Regions from separate parts of the Psychrobacillus sp. FSL W7-1457 genome, predicted to be linked through region 2. Evidence: riboswitches for the same ligand, from Rfam matches in the RefSeq annotation. Region 2 holds a riboswitch; the other holds the start of a gene.
The links. A riboswitch is a leader RNA that binds a small molecule or an ion and turns the genes downstream of it on or off. The one in region 2 is predicted to bind lysine.
Positions count from the first base shown of each region.

Region 1: it holds a riboswitch for lysine, as region 2 does, so the genes downstream of both, NSQ95_RS19170 (transporter substrate-binding domain-containing protein) here and NSQ95_RS13515 (Na+/H+ antiporter NhaC family protein) in region 2, are expected to answer to the same signal.

Region 1 covers NZ_CP151993.1:3,883,772-3,889,742, reverse strand. Annotated here, with positions in the region: gene NSQ95_RS19175 (M23 family metallopeptidase) at 59-1,033, shown strand; lysine riboswitch at 1,169-1,351, shown strand; gene NSQ95_RS19170 (transporter substrate-binding domain-containing protein) at 1,479-2,315, shown strand; gene NSQ95_RS19165 (amino acid ABC transporter permease) at 2,420-3,181, shown strand; gene NSQ95_RS19160 (amino acid ABC transporter ATP-binding protein) at 3,199-3,933, shown strand; gene NSQ95_RS19155 (alpha/beta hydrolase) at 4,102-4,902, shown strand; gene NSQ95_RS19150 (sensor domain-containing diguanylate cyclase) at 4,921-5,895, shown strand; gene NSQ95_RS19145 (GNAT family N-acetyltransferase) at 5,907-5,971, shown strand, end outside.
Region 2 covers NZ_CP151993.1:2,750,840-2,756,810, reverse strand. Annotated here, with positions in the region: gene NSQ95_RS13525 (bifunctional UDP-sugar hydrolase/5'-nucleotidase) at 1-1,007, shown strand, start outside; gene yunB (sporulation protein YunB) at 1,050-1,820, shown strand; lysine riboswitch at 1,871-2,054, shown strand; gene NSQ95_RS13515 (Na+/H+ antiporter NhaC family protein) at 2,143-3,714, shown strand; gene lipA (lipoyl synthase) at 3,784-4,731, shown strand; gene NSQ95_RS13505 (YutD family protein) at 4,753-5,094, shown strand; gene NSQ95_RS13500 (hypothetical protein) at 5,228-5,968, shown strand.

The DNA of each region.
Region 1 (5,971 bases), 1.1 Mb from region 2:
TTTTTCCGTATTACATGATAAATACTGACAGTGTTATAAATTGGAGGTAAACAGAGCCATGAATGTAGAGGAATTTATAACTCCAGAAAGGTTTGGAGAAGTATTCTTATATGGAAACCATGAAGAAATTTATAACCAATGCGTTAAAGAATTTAAAGAGCTAGTATCACTGGACCAATTTACTGATTTAGCCATTTCCTTTAATCACGGTGTTGAAAGCTACCAAATGTATAAAAAGATCGAAATGGGTTATTCAACTCAGTATTTATGGTTAGATAACAATAAGGAGAGAATAGTTAGTGTAACCTTTGATACGGCTAACTACATCCAGGGCATAGTATTAAAACCTTATGTAACCTTCCCTAAAAGCGATCAACGTTACACCAAAAATAAATATATAATGCCTATTAAAGAAGAATGGCTTGTTTTCTGGGGTGGGACGAATGAATTTCTTAATTATCATTACGTTTATGAATCTCAGCGCTATGCATATGATTTAGTGAGGATGAAGGATGGTCAGACGTATAAGGATAGATTACTCAATGAAAGTTACTATGCTTTTGATAAAGAGGTAGTTGCGCCAGCAGACGGTAAGGTAGTAAAGGTTATGAATAATATTGTAGATAATATTCCCGGAGAAATGAATGAAAAAGAACCAGCCGGAAACTATGTCATTTTGGAGCATAAAAATAGAGAATATAGCTTGCTTGCGCATTTTAAACAATATTCTATAGTAGTAAAAGAAGGAGACGCGGTGAAGCAGGGACAAACAATTGGCCTTTGTGGAAATTCTGGAAACTCCTCTGAGCCTCATATACATTTTCAGGTGATGGATTCGTCTGATTATGTGAACTGCCATTCTATACGTATAAGTTTCAATGATGGGATTGAGCCAATTCAAGGCGATACAGTAACGACATACAAACCGAACGAAAAGTCAAAAATGGATGTCTTTGATAAAGTGGAAAATACATTTACTTTAGCAGATTTTTTCTTATTTATTCCCCGTATTATTGGTTCATTTTTTAAATAAGACTGTTCGTTTCTATTTAGAATAATGAAGTTTTAAAAATAGTAATATTTTGATTAATCAATAGAATGTTTGTTGACAGATGAAAATCTCTATTGTAGACTATGAACAACTAATTGAATATAACCTCGCTTTTATAAGTGAGGTAGAGGCGCGATATTTAACAGTCCTTAGAGGAGCTTGAGATGCTTAGATACTAAGGAGAAGGAAATGTCGCCGAAGCTTGTAATAAACTCATTATTACATGCTGGGTCTGCAGTGAAGAATTGCAGGACTGTCCGTTATAAACGTCCCGGTTTATAATGGTGTGCTATCTCATGGGGAAAAGTAGAGGATTTAGGGCAACCATACATTATGACCTGAGTCTACCTCAAGTCTTTTTTTGTACAGTTGTCCTTTTTGTATGGTTGCATACATATAATAACTTTAAAAAAGGAGATTACTAGAGATGAAAAAGAGACTATTTACATTAACATTTTTACTATCCATTTTTTTATTGCTTGCTGCTTGTGGAACTAAAGAGGAAGAAAGCAGTGGATCAGCATCTGCTCAAGATACATTTACTGTAGGACTTGAGGCAGGATATGCCCCCTTCAACTGGACTCAAATGGACGACAAAAACGGTGGAGTAAAATTGGACGGTAACGCAGAGTATGCTGGTGGATACGATGTAGAAATTGCTAAAAAAATTGCAGAAGGCTTAGGTAAAGAACTGGTAATCGTTAAAACCGAATGGGACGGTCTAGTTCCAGCTTTAACTTCGGGTAAGATTGATGCAATTATTGCTGGAATGTCACCAACAGCAGAGCGTAAAAAAACAATCGATTTCTCTGAAAACTATTATACTTCCAACTTTGTTATGGTTGTAAAAAAGGGCGGAAAATTTGAGGGTGCCACTTCCATTCAAGACTTTAATGGAGCAAAAGTCACAGGCCAATTAAATACTTCTCACTACGGAGTGATAGACCAAATTAAAGGTGTAAAAAAACAGCCTGCATCAGATAACTTTCCAGCAATGCGTGTAGCACTGGAATCTGGTATGATCGACGGTTATGTATCTGAACGTCCAGAAGGAATTAGTGCTTCCTCTGCAAATGACAACTTCAGCATGGTTGAATTCGAAGAAGGATTTGTTGCAGATGAAGAAGAAACAGCTGTTGCAGTAGGATTGAAAAAAGGTAGCGATTTAACAGATAAAATAAATGAAATATTAGCAGGAATTTCAGAAGAAGAGCGTCAAGAAATTATGGATAATGCTATTTCCAATCAACCAGCTGCAGAATAAGTATACTAACGGCTGCTAATAAAAGCAGCCGTTTCATTTTTTAAAGTACTTACGCAATTGGTTAGTGGATGTTCGAGGCAACAGAAAGTGTAAGGAGGAAGACAATGAGTTTAGAATGGATTATCTCCATTATCACCAATAACTGGCCGATGTTTTTGCGTGGAGCAGGAGTAACCCTGTTGATTTCTATTATAGGAACTATTGTAGGAGCAATCATTGGATTATTAGCAGGCGTTATTAGGACCATCCCACTACCTGAAAAGAGGGTAAGTAGATATTTTTTAAAGCTGGTTAATCTTATTCTGTCCATCTATATAGAATTCTTCCGAGGGACACCAATGATCGTCCAAGCTATGGTCATCTTTTATGGATCATCACTGGCCTTTGGGTTAGATATGGATCGTTTACTAGCAGCAATTTTTATTGTATCTATTAATACGGGAGCGTATATGGCTGAAATTGTTCGGGGGGGAGTCATTTCAATTGATAAGGGACAATTTGAGGCATCACAAGCGATAGGGATGAATCACATTCAAACTATGCTATATGTTGTGTTACCCCAGGTTATCCGTAACATACTTCCAGCAACGGGCAACCAATTCATCATTAATATTAAAGATACCTCTGTTTTAAATGTGATAGGGGTAACGGAATTATACTTCCAAACGAAGTCTGTAGCTGGAAACAATTTCAGATATTTTGAGTCATTCTTTGTAGCTTGTATTTTATACTTCATCATGACGTTTGCGGTTACATTAATTTTACGACATTTTGAAAAGAAACTAGATGGACCCGAAAATTACACTGTCATTGGTCAGCCTATGCAAATGGCTGTACTGCCAAAAGGTCCTTATGAAAACAAGTAAACAAAGGAGGAGCAAATATGGAACACGTAATTGATATTCAACATCTAAGCAAATCCTTTGGAGCACATGCAGTTTTAAAAGATATAAATTTCTCTGTAAAAAAAGGTGAGGTTGTATGTATCATAGGCTCTTCAGGATCGGGCAAATCAACACTTCTGCGATGTGTTAATTTATTGGAAAAGCCTAGTGGGGGACAAATTATTTATAAAGGAAATAATATTTTAGATAATAAGCATGATATCAATTCCTATAGGACAAAGCTTGGTATGGTATTTCAGCAGTTTAATTTGTTTAATAATCATAATGTATTAAGCAACTGTTCAGTTGGACAGGTAAAGGTATTAAAACGTTCTAAGGAAGAAGCCGAAAAAGTTGCGATGAAATATTTAAAGGTGGTAGGCATGGATGGCTACGTCAATGCTAAGCCAAAGCAATTGTCTGGTGGACAAAAGCAGAGAGTAGCTATTGCACGAGCTTTGTCTATGGATCCTGATGTAATGCTGTTTGATGAGCCTACATCTGCACTTGATCCAGAAATGGTCGGTGAGGTATTAAAAGTTATGAAAGAGCTTGCGAATACTGGCCTGACCATGTTGATTGTTACGCATGAAATGGAATTTGCCAAGGAAGTCTCTGATCGTATAGTCTTCATGGACAAAGGAGTCATTGCAGAGGAAGGACCTCCAGACCAAATATTTAACCATCCTTTACAGGATCGAACGAGGGAATTTTTAAAAAGAACAAGGAAGTAGACTCTAGGATGTTAGTAGCATTTCATTCTTTTACCTAGAATAAAATTCAATAAAATAGTATATTGGTAATATATACATTGGTTAAATTATCAAATCTATGTAAGGCTTCCCTTTCAAAAGAAAAGGAAGCCTTTTATATAAGGTATGAAATAAACTAGAGGTGTTCCTATGAGTGAAGTATTAAAACGTAATAATGTAAAAGTAATTGGAAATAAGGAAAAAGTAATCATGTTTGCGCATGGCTTTGGATGTGACCAAACGATGTGGAGGCATATTATTCCTTCATTTTTGAATGACTATAAAATTGTATTATTTGATTATGTTGGTTCCGGTGAATCGGATTTAAGTGTTTATAATGCAGAGAAATACGCCTCGCTTAAAGGCTATGTCCGAGACGTCTTAGACATAGTAGAGGCATTGGAATTGAGAGACGTTATATTTGTAGGTCATTCGGTAAGCTCCATGATTGGTATGTTAGCAGCGATTCAAAAGCCGGATGTTTTTCAGAAGTTGGTTATGATTGGACCATCTCCGAGATATCTTAATGATCACGAGTATTACGGTGGATTCGATGAAAGAGATATCCACGAGATGCTAGATATGATGGAGATGAATTTTATAGGGTGGGCAAGCTATATGGCTCCAATAGTGGCTGCCACTGAAAAACACCCCGCGGTAGCAAAGGAAGTAGAAAAAAGTTTTAGTTCAACAAATCCGAAGATAACAAAACAATTTGCAGAGGTGACCTTCTTTTCTGACCATCGTAAAGATTTAGAGAAATCATCTATTCCGGTGCTAATCATTCAATGCTCAGAAGACAGTATTGTTCCTATTCAGGTAGGAGAATATTTACACCGTCATATAGAGAATAGTGAATTTAAGATAATGGATGTAAAGGGTCATTATCCTCACCTAAGTCACCCGTGTGAAACAGCAGAGCTCATTAAAGAGTATCTATACCAGGTGTAGGGAAGGGAATGACATTTTATGGAGGAACGTTTGGATTTGGCACCTTGTGGCTATGTCACTATTAGTCAAGAAGGTATGCTAATTGATATGAATAAAACCTTTCTTCAAATGATAGGGTTTTCCTTTGACGATCTTTCTCAAAAACATATAGAAACAATCATGTCTAAAACGAATCAGTTTATATTCCATACTTATTTTTATCCTTATATACGATTATATGGACATATGGAAGAATTATTTCTTAGTCTACAGCATAAGGATGGGCAGAGCATTCCTGTGTTGTTAAACGGGAAAAAAGCTACTCGAGAGGGTGCAGATGTAATTGACTGTGTATTAGTTTCTATGGGAAAACGAATAGGATATGAACAAGAAATAAGGCTAGCCAAAAAGCAATTAGAGGAAGCATTTCGAGAAAAAGAACTTGCTCTTTCTAAATTAGAAGAGCTTCATGAAGAAATAGAGGAAAAGCAAGAAAAGCTACTTGAACTAAATAGAAAGCTAGAGAGATTAGCTATAACTGATAAATTGACTGGTTTAAAAAACCGTCGTTATTTTCATATCAAGCTAGAAGAGATGATCATACATTACGAGCAGAAAGGACAGGCTTTTTCCTTATGCTTAATAGATATCGATCATTTTAAGCAAGTGAACGATACTTGGGGTCACACAATGGGAGATCAAGTGCTAGAGCAACTAGCTAAAATAGCCGAAGTAACAGTACGTCCAGCGGATACATTACTTAGATACGGAGGGGAGGAGTTTATCGTTCTTCTCCCGTTTACTAATGCACAACAGGCTAAAAACCAGGGAGAACGTTTAAGGCAGGAAATAGAAGCAGCAAATTGGGTGATAGGTGAAGTGACGATAAGCATGGGGATAGCAACATATACATCCGAAGACACGCATGCAAGCGTGGTAGAGAAGGCTGATCAAGCGTTATATTATTCCAAGCGAAATGGTAGAAACAGAATTACGCATATAGACGACTTATAGGGGGCGCACAGATGGTTGCTTTTAACGTCATAAAAAAAGACCAGGAATACTGGCTTGCCGATCAAATAAAAATGAG
Region 2 (5,971 bases):
TTCATCAGACGGCCTCTGGAATACGAATTGGGATTATAGCTGCTACTGCGGATTATAGTGTTTATTATGAAAAGCTTGGGTGGAGATTGCAGGATCCTCTTCCTAGACTGCAGGCAGTTGCTGATCAGATTTCTCCTCATGTCGATGTCCTTATTTGTATGTCTCATTTAGGAAAGTCTAAGGATGAAGAGCTATGTGAGCTGATACCGTCTCTGGACTTAATTTTAGGAGCACACACGCATCATTTGTTCGAGGAAGGGAAAATGGTTGGGAATACATTGCAGGCCGCTACAGGGAAATTTGGGATGTATGTGGGCTATGTGAGTCTTGAATATGACCATTCCATGAAAAGAGTTGTTTCTAAACAGGCTGTTGTCTACCCTACAGACGAGTTGCCAGTCCCTCAAAATGCAGGACACACGATGGAAAATTGGGAGCGAATCGGTAAAGAAAAGCTATCTTATCCTGTTTTTACAAGCAATTCCTTGTTAAAAAAAGAGTGGTTCAATGGGTCTGAGTTAGCGAATTTCTTTGGAAAGGCATTGCTAGCATACACGAATGCAGATTGTGCCATGTTTCCTGCAGGAATTTTCTTAAAGGATTTACCGGAGGGACCTGTCACTGCTTGGGATCTACATCAATGCCTGCCTCACCCCATTAATCCATGTATCGTTACATTAAGTGGAGCTGAGCTGCTAGAGGTGATGGAGCTTTCAAAAAACGAAAAATGGCCAAATTTAGAAGTGAAGGGTCTCGGATTTCGTGGTAAGTATTTAGGGGCTATTTTATTTGAACAGGTTGAACAAGATATGCATGGGCAGCTTTTGATTAAAGGTGAGCCATTAACGTTACATCAAACGTACCGGCTGGCGACGCTAGACATGTTTACTTTTGGATTTTTCTTTCCTTCTTTTAAGACCGCGAAGAAACAATATATTATGCCAGAAACTATACGGGACGTTATAAAATGGTATGGAATAAAGGAAGAGAATAAATGTAGGGCATAATAGACCTCCTCGTTACATAAAAGTAATGAGGAGGTTTTTTCGTTGTTTTATCGCAAAAAGAAGAAGCGTTTCATATTTTTTAGCACTCAACGCAAATTAGCCATCTTTTTAACATGCTTTTTATTGTCAGTGGCTTACGTATTTTATTATATAAATGCGCAACTGACTCCCACTTATTTACAATATGCTGAGGTGCAAACTAACAAGATTGCCTCTATGGTAATAAGTAAGGCGATTAACTCGCGTACAGCAAATGTTCTAGATGTAAACGATATTATTGAAGAGGTTCCTTCGGATAGCAAAAATATGGTTACAACCAAATTCAATACAGAAATTATTAACCGAGTGCTATCTGATACAAATAGTTTAGTACAATCCCATTTAGAACAGGCTGAACAAGGGAATTTATCAAGTCTTCCTTACTTGGATGATATTGAGTATGATAAGCAAACAATGGAAGACCAAGGTGGAGTCGTATTTTTTGTTCCGATGGGGCAAGCAACGAATATACCTTTGATCGGGAATTTAGGTCCAAAAATACCTATTCGATTCCACGTGATCGGAAACGTTCAGTCAAATGTGGTGCCTACTATTACCGAGTTCGGTATTAATAATGCGTATGTAGAAATTAGTATCCACATTAAGGTGAACGTACAAATCATCGTCCCGCTTGCTAGTAAAATGAGTGTAGTGGAACAGAATATACCAGTAGCCATGGGTCTAGTACAAGGGCAGGTTCCTCACATTTATACAGGTGGGGATGGGTCGGCTGCTCCATCGGTGGAGGTACCTATACCGTTACCGGAAGATTAAAAAAACTTCATTTTTCTTAAATTACTGTTAGAATAGATAAAAATGAATAATAAATAGGTAGAGGCCGCATTGCTTAATAGTATGTTACGGGAGGGTGACTCCAAGGATCGTAATAGAAAGGAAGTTTTGCCGAAACTAAGTATGTCTAGTCAAGGATGCTTAGTTGGGGTTATTTTGAACAAGAATAACACTGTCATGTATATGGGGACATATAGATGGGGAGCTACAAAAGTGAAACAAAGTGTTATAACTAAAATTTCATGTATAAGCCAACCTATAAAATACTATAGGTTGGCTTTTCTATTTTCAAGGAGGAACAGTTTTGGAGAATACAATTTTTTCGTTAGTGCCACCGCTATTGGCAATCATCATGGTTTTATTGACAAAAAGGGTCTTGTTATCGTTAGGAGCAGGTATTCTTTCTGCAGCCTTACTAGTAGAGGAATTTAGCCCTGTTGGATCTTTGTTAATGTTATGGAATTCCTTTAAAATCTCTTTTTGGGATGGGGGTTTAAATGTATATAACATATATATTTTATTGTTCATTCTCTTGTTAGGTGTAGTTACTGCTTTTGTCAGCCTGTCAGGAGGAAGCACAGCTTTCGCTAATTGGGCGATCAAGCGAATTAAAACGAAAAGAGGCTCTAAACTATTAACAGCCTTTTTAGGAATCATTATTTTTGTGGACGATTATTTTAATGCATTAGCAGTAGGGCAAATTGCAAGACCAATTACGGATTCGCATAAGGTTTCTCGTGCAAAGCTAGCCTATTTCATCGATTCTACATCAGCACCGATATGTGTAATCTCACCAGTTTCTAGCTGGGGAGCATTTTTGATAAGCCAGCTAGGTGTTATTTTCACAACACATGCTGTAACAGAATATACTCCGCTAGAAGCTTTTATCACAATGGCGCCTATGAACTTCTATGTAATAGCTACTTTGGCGATCGTATTCTTTACGGCTTGGACAGATTTTGATTTATTTGAGATGAAGAAGCATGAAAAGCGTGCGAAGGAAACAGGAGTATTATTTGATCCTAATAAAACTAATCCGGGAGATATGGATGGAGATTTTCCTGACAATCAGTATGGGAAAGTGATCGATTTATTACTTCCAATCATCTCTTTAGTAGTGGTGACGTTAGGGTTGATGTTCTGGACGGGCTATCAGTTGTCCGGAGGAAGTTTAGATATATTTGTCATCTTTGAAAATACAGATGTTCCTTTTTCATTATTTATAGCTGGATTGGTAGCAAGTATTTTAGCTTTCCTGTTATACGCTCGCCAATTCAAGGTTAACCCAAATGCTAACATGAGCTACGTGTGGAAGGCTTTACGTACAGGCATTCAATCTATGCTTCCTGCCATTTTGATTCTTGTATTCGCATGGGCATTATCTTACCTTATTACAGCCTTAGAAACAGGTGCATTCCTTGCAACGATTGTTACAGAAAATAATATCCCAGTAGGTATTATTCCAGTATTACTGTTTGTGCTGACTGCTTTTATGGCCTTTGCTACAGGTTCATCCTGGGGTTCGTTTGGTATCTTGCTTCCGATTGGTGCAAGCATTATTATGGCAATCGATCCTCAGCTATTGCTACCAGTATTAGCAGCAGTATTGGCAGGAGCAGTTTTCGGAGACCATTGTTCACCGATTTCGGACACTACGATCATGTCGGCTACGGGAGCTGGAGTTAATGTCATTGATCATGTGATGACACAGCTGCCTTATGCAATAACTAGTGCGATAATAGCTGCAATCGGATACTTAGTATTAGGATTGACAGGCTCTGTCATGATAGGATTAATAACAGTAGTAGGAATCCTCATTCTATTATTTGGGTTTTGGACCCTTAGTAATAAAAGTGGGAACAAGTATTCTATTTAGCTTTTTTAGAAGGTTGTTTGAATTCAAATAATATGGTACATTGACAACAGTGAAGTCAGATTATTTGAAATGGGGGATGGAATCGTGACATCATGTAAGCCACCAAAAGAACAACATGAGCGCAAGCCTGAATGGCTCAAAATAAAGCTAAATACGAATGAAGATTATAAAGGCTTAAAAAAATTAATGCGCGAAAACAATCTAAATACTGTGTGTGAAGAGGCAAGATGCCCTAATATTCATGAGTGCTGGGGATCTCGTCGTACTGCTACATTTATGATTCTTGGAGCAATTTGTACAAGAGCATGTCGCTTCTGTGCTGTAAAAACTGGCCTTCCAAATGAATTAGATTTAGCTGAGCCAGAACGTGTGGCAGATTCAGTTGTTATTATGAATCTTAAGCATGCGGTAGTGACGGCTGTAGCAAGGGATGACTTAAAAGATGGCGGCTCAGAGGTTTTTGCAGAAACGATCCGTGCAATTCGAAGAAAAAATCCTTTTACTACAATTGAAGTTCTTCCATCGGATATGGGGGGCATTGAGCAAAACATCCGTAACATTATGGATGCGAAGCCAGATATCCTGAATCATAATATTGAAACGGTACGTCGATTAACTCCTAGAGTTAGAGCACGTGCACAATATGACCGTTCTTTAGAATTATTAAAGCGTGCAAAGGAAATGCAACCAAGCATTCCTACAAAGTCTTCGTTAATGCTAGGTTTAGGGGAAACGTTTGAAGAAATCATTGAGGTTATGGATGATTTACGTGCAAATAACGTTGATATTATGACTATTGGTCAATATTTGCAGCCTACGAAAAAACATTTAAAGGTTCAAAAATATTATTCTCCAGCTGAGTTTGGAGAATTGCGTAAGATAGCAATGAGTAAGGGTTTTTCACATTGTGAGGCAGGCCCGCTTGTAAGAAGTAGCTATCATGCAGATGAGCAAGTTAATGCTGCTGCGAAGCAAAGACAGCAACAAGGTGAGGAATTACTAGCTGTTCAAGAGTAATAGCTAATGGATGGTGAATGTATGATAATAGCAGAAGGCTTCACTTATGAAGTAATAGAAGATTACCGTGATGCGTTTAAAGAGGAAGCTTTTTTGGAGCGTTACAGCGAAATTTTAACAAAGTACGATTATATTATGGGAGACTGGGGATATGGTCAGCTTCGCCTAAAAGGATTTTTCGAGGATCGTAACCAAAAGGCAACATTCGATACGAAAATTAGTACGATGAAGGATTATTTGTACGAGTATTGCAATTTTGGCTGTGCTTATTTCCTCGTTAAAAAAACAGGTGTAGCTCCAAAACCAGTTACTCTAGAGCTTGTAAAAGATAAAAAAGAAAACCTTGAGCAGGATCAGTTATGATCTAGCTCAAGGTTTTTTTCTAAGGCTTATAGGCTAGGGTTGGTTTTGTTTTGTGAAATGTTACACTTAAACTTAAGGTTCAGGTTAGTATAATAAGAAATGACGCTATACATAAAGAAAGTAGGTATTTCTAATGTATTTGAGAGACATAGGTCTAGATTTACCATATAAAAAAAATTATGAATATATCCTTGATATGATATCCAATCACAATTTAACTGAAGAAGAAGCAGTAAGATTAGATTTTGAAAAAAATTGGAAAGAAAATAAAGTTAAGTTTGGTGATGAAGTAAGATGTATTGCAGCATTATATTTGGATTTATTAGGAAATTTTAAGACAGAAAAAACAAAAAAAATAATGATTAGATGTGTAAATGATTTAGCTATGCATAGTATTGTACCTAAAACTACGGAAGGATTTACTGAGGTATATGTATTATTAGATTTTAATTGTTACTGGAATTTTTCTAATTTCGAGAAGAAAAAACTTATATTAGAAAAAATAAACGAAGGAATATTACTGATAGCAAATGAATTTTCTTGGGATATTAGTCCTTTTAGTCGAGTCACAAAGGAAAATATTGATAGAAACTATGTTAATGAATTCTCTTTGAAGCAGAAATCCTCTCCAGATAGAAAACATAAAGCAGAAATTTTTTGCCAGCACGATATTGATTTTATTACTATTTCGATGATTATTAGAGAACGAAAGTCAAATGAGGTTATAAAAAGTGAATTACTATTTAAAGATAGACCTCATGAATTATCATTTGTTCAAAAACTAGGGGATTTAAAGTGGATTTCAAATAGAGAGGTTACACTTAAACATAGATACAATCTCCGTAAAAAGTGGACAGTTAAGATGGATGAATGAATC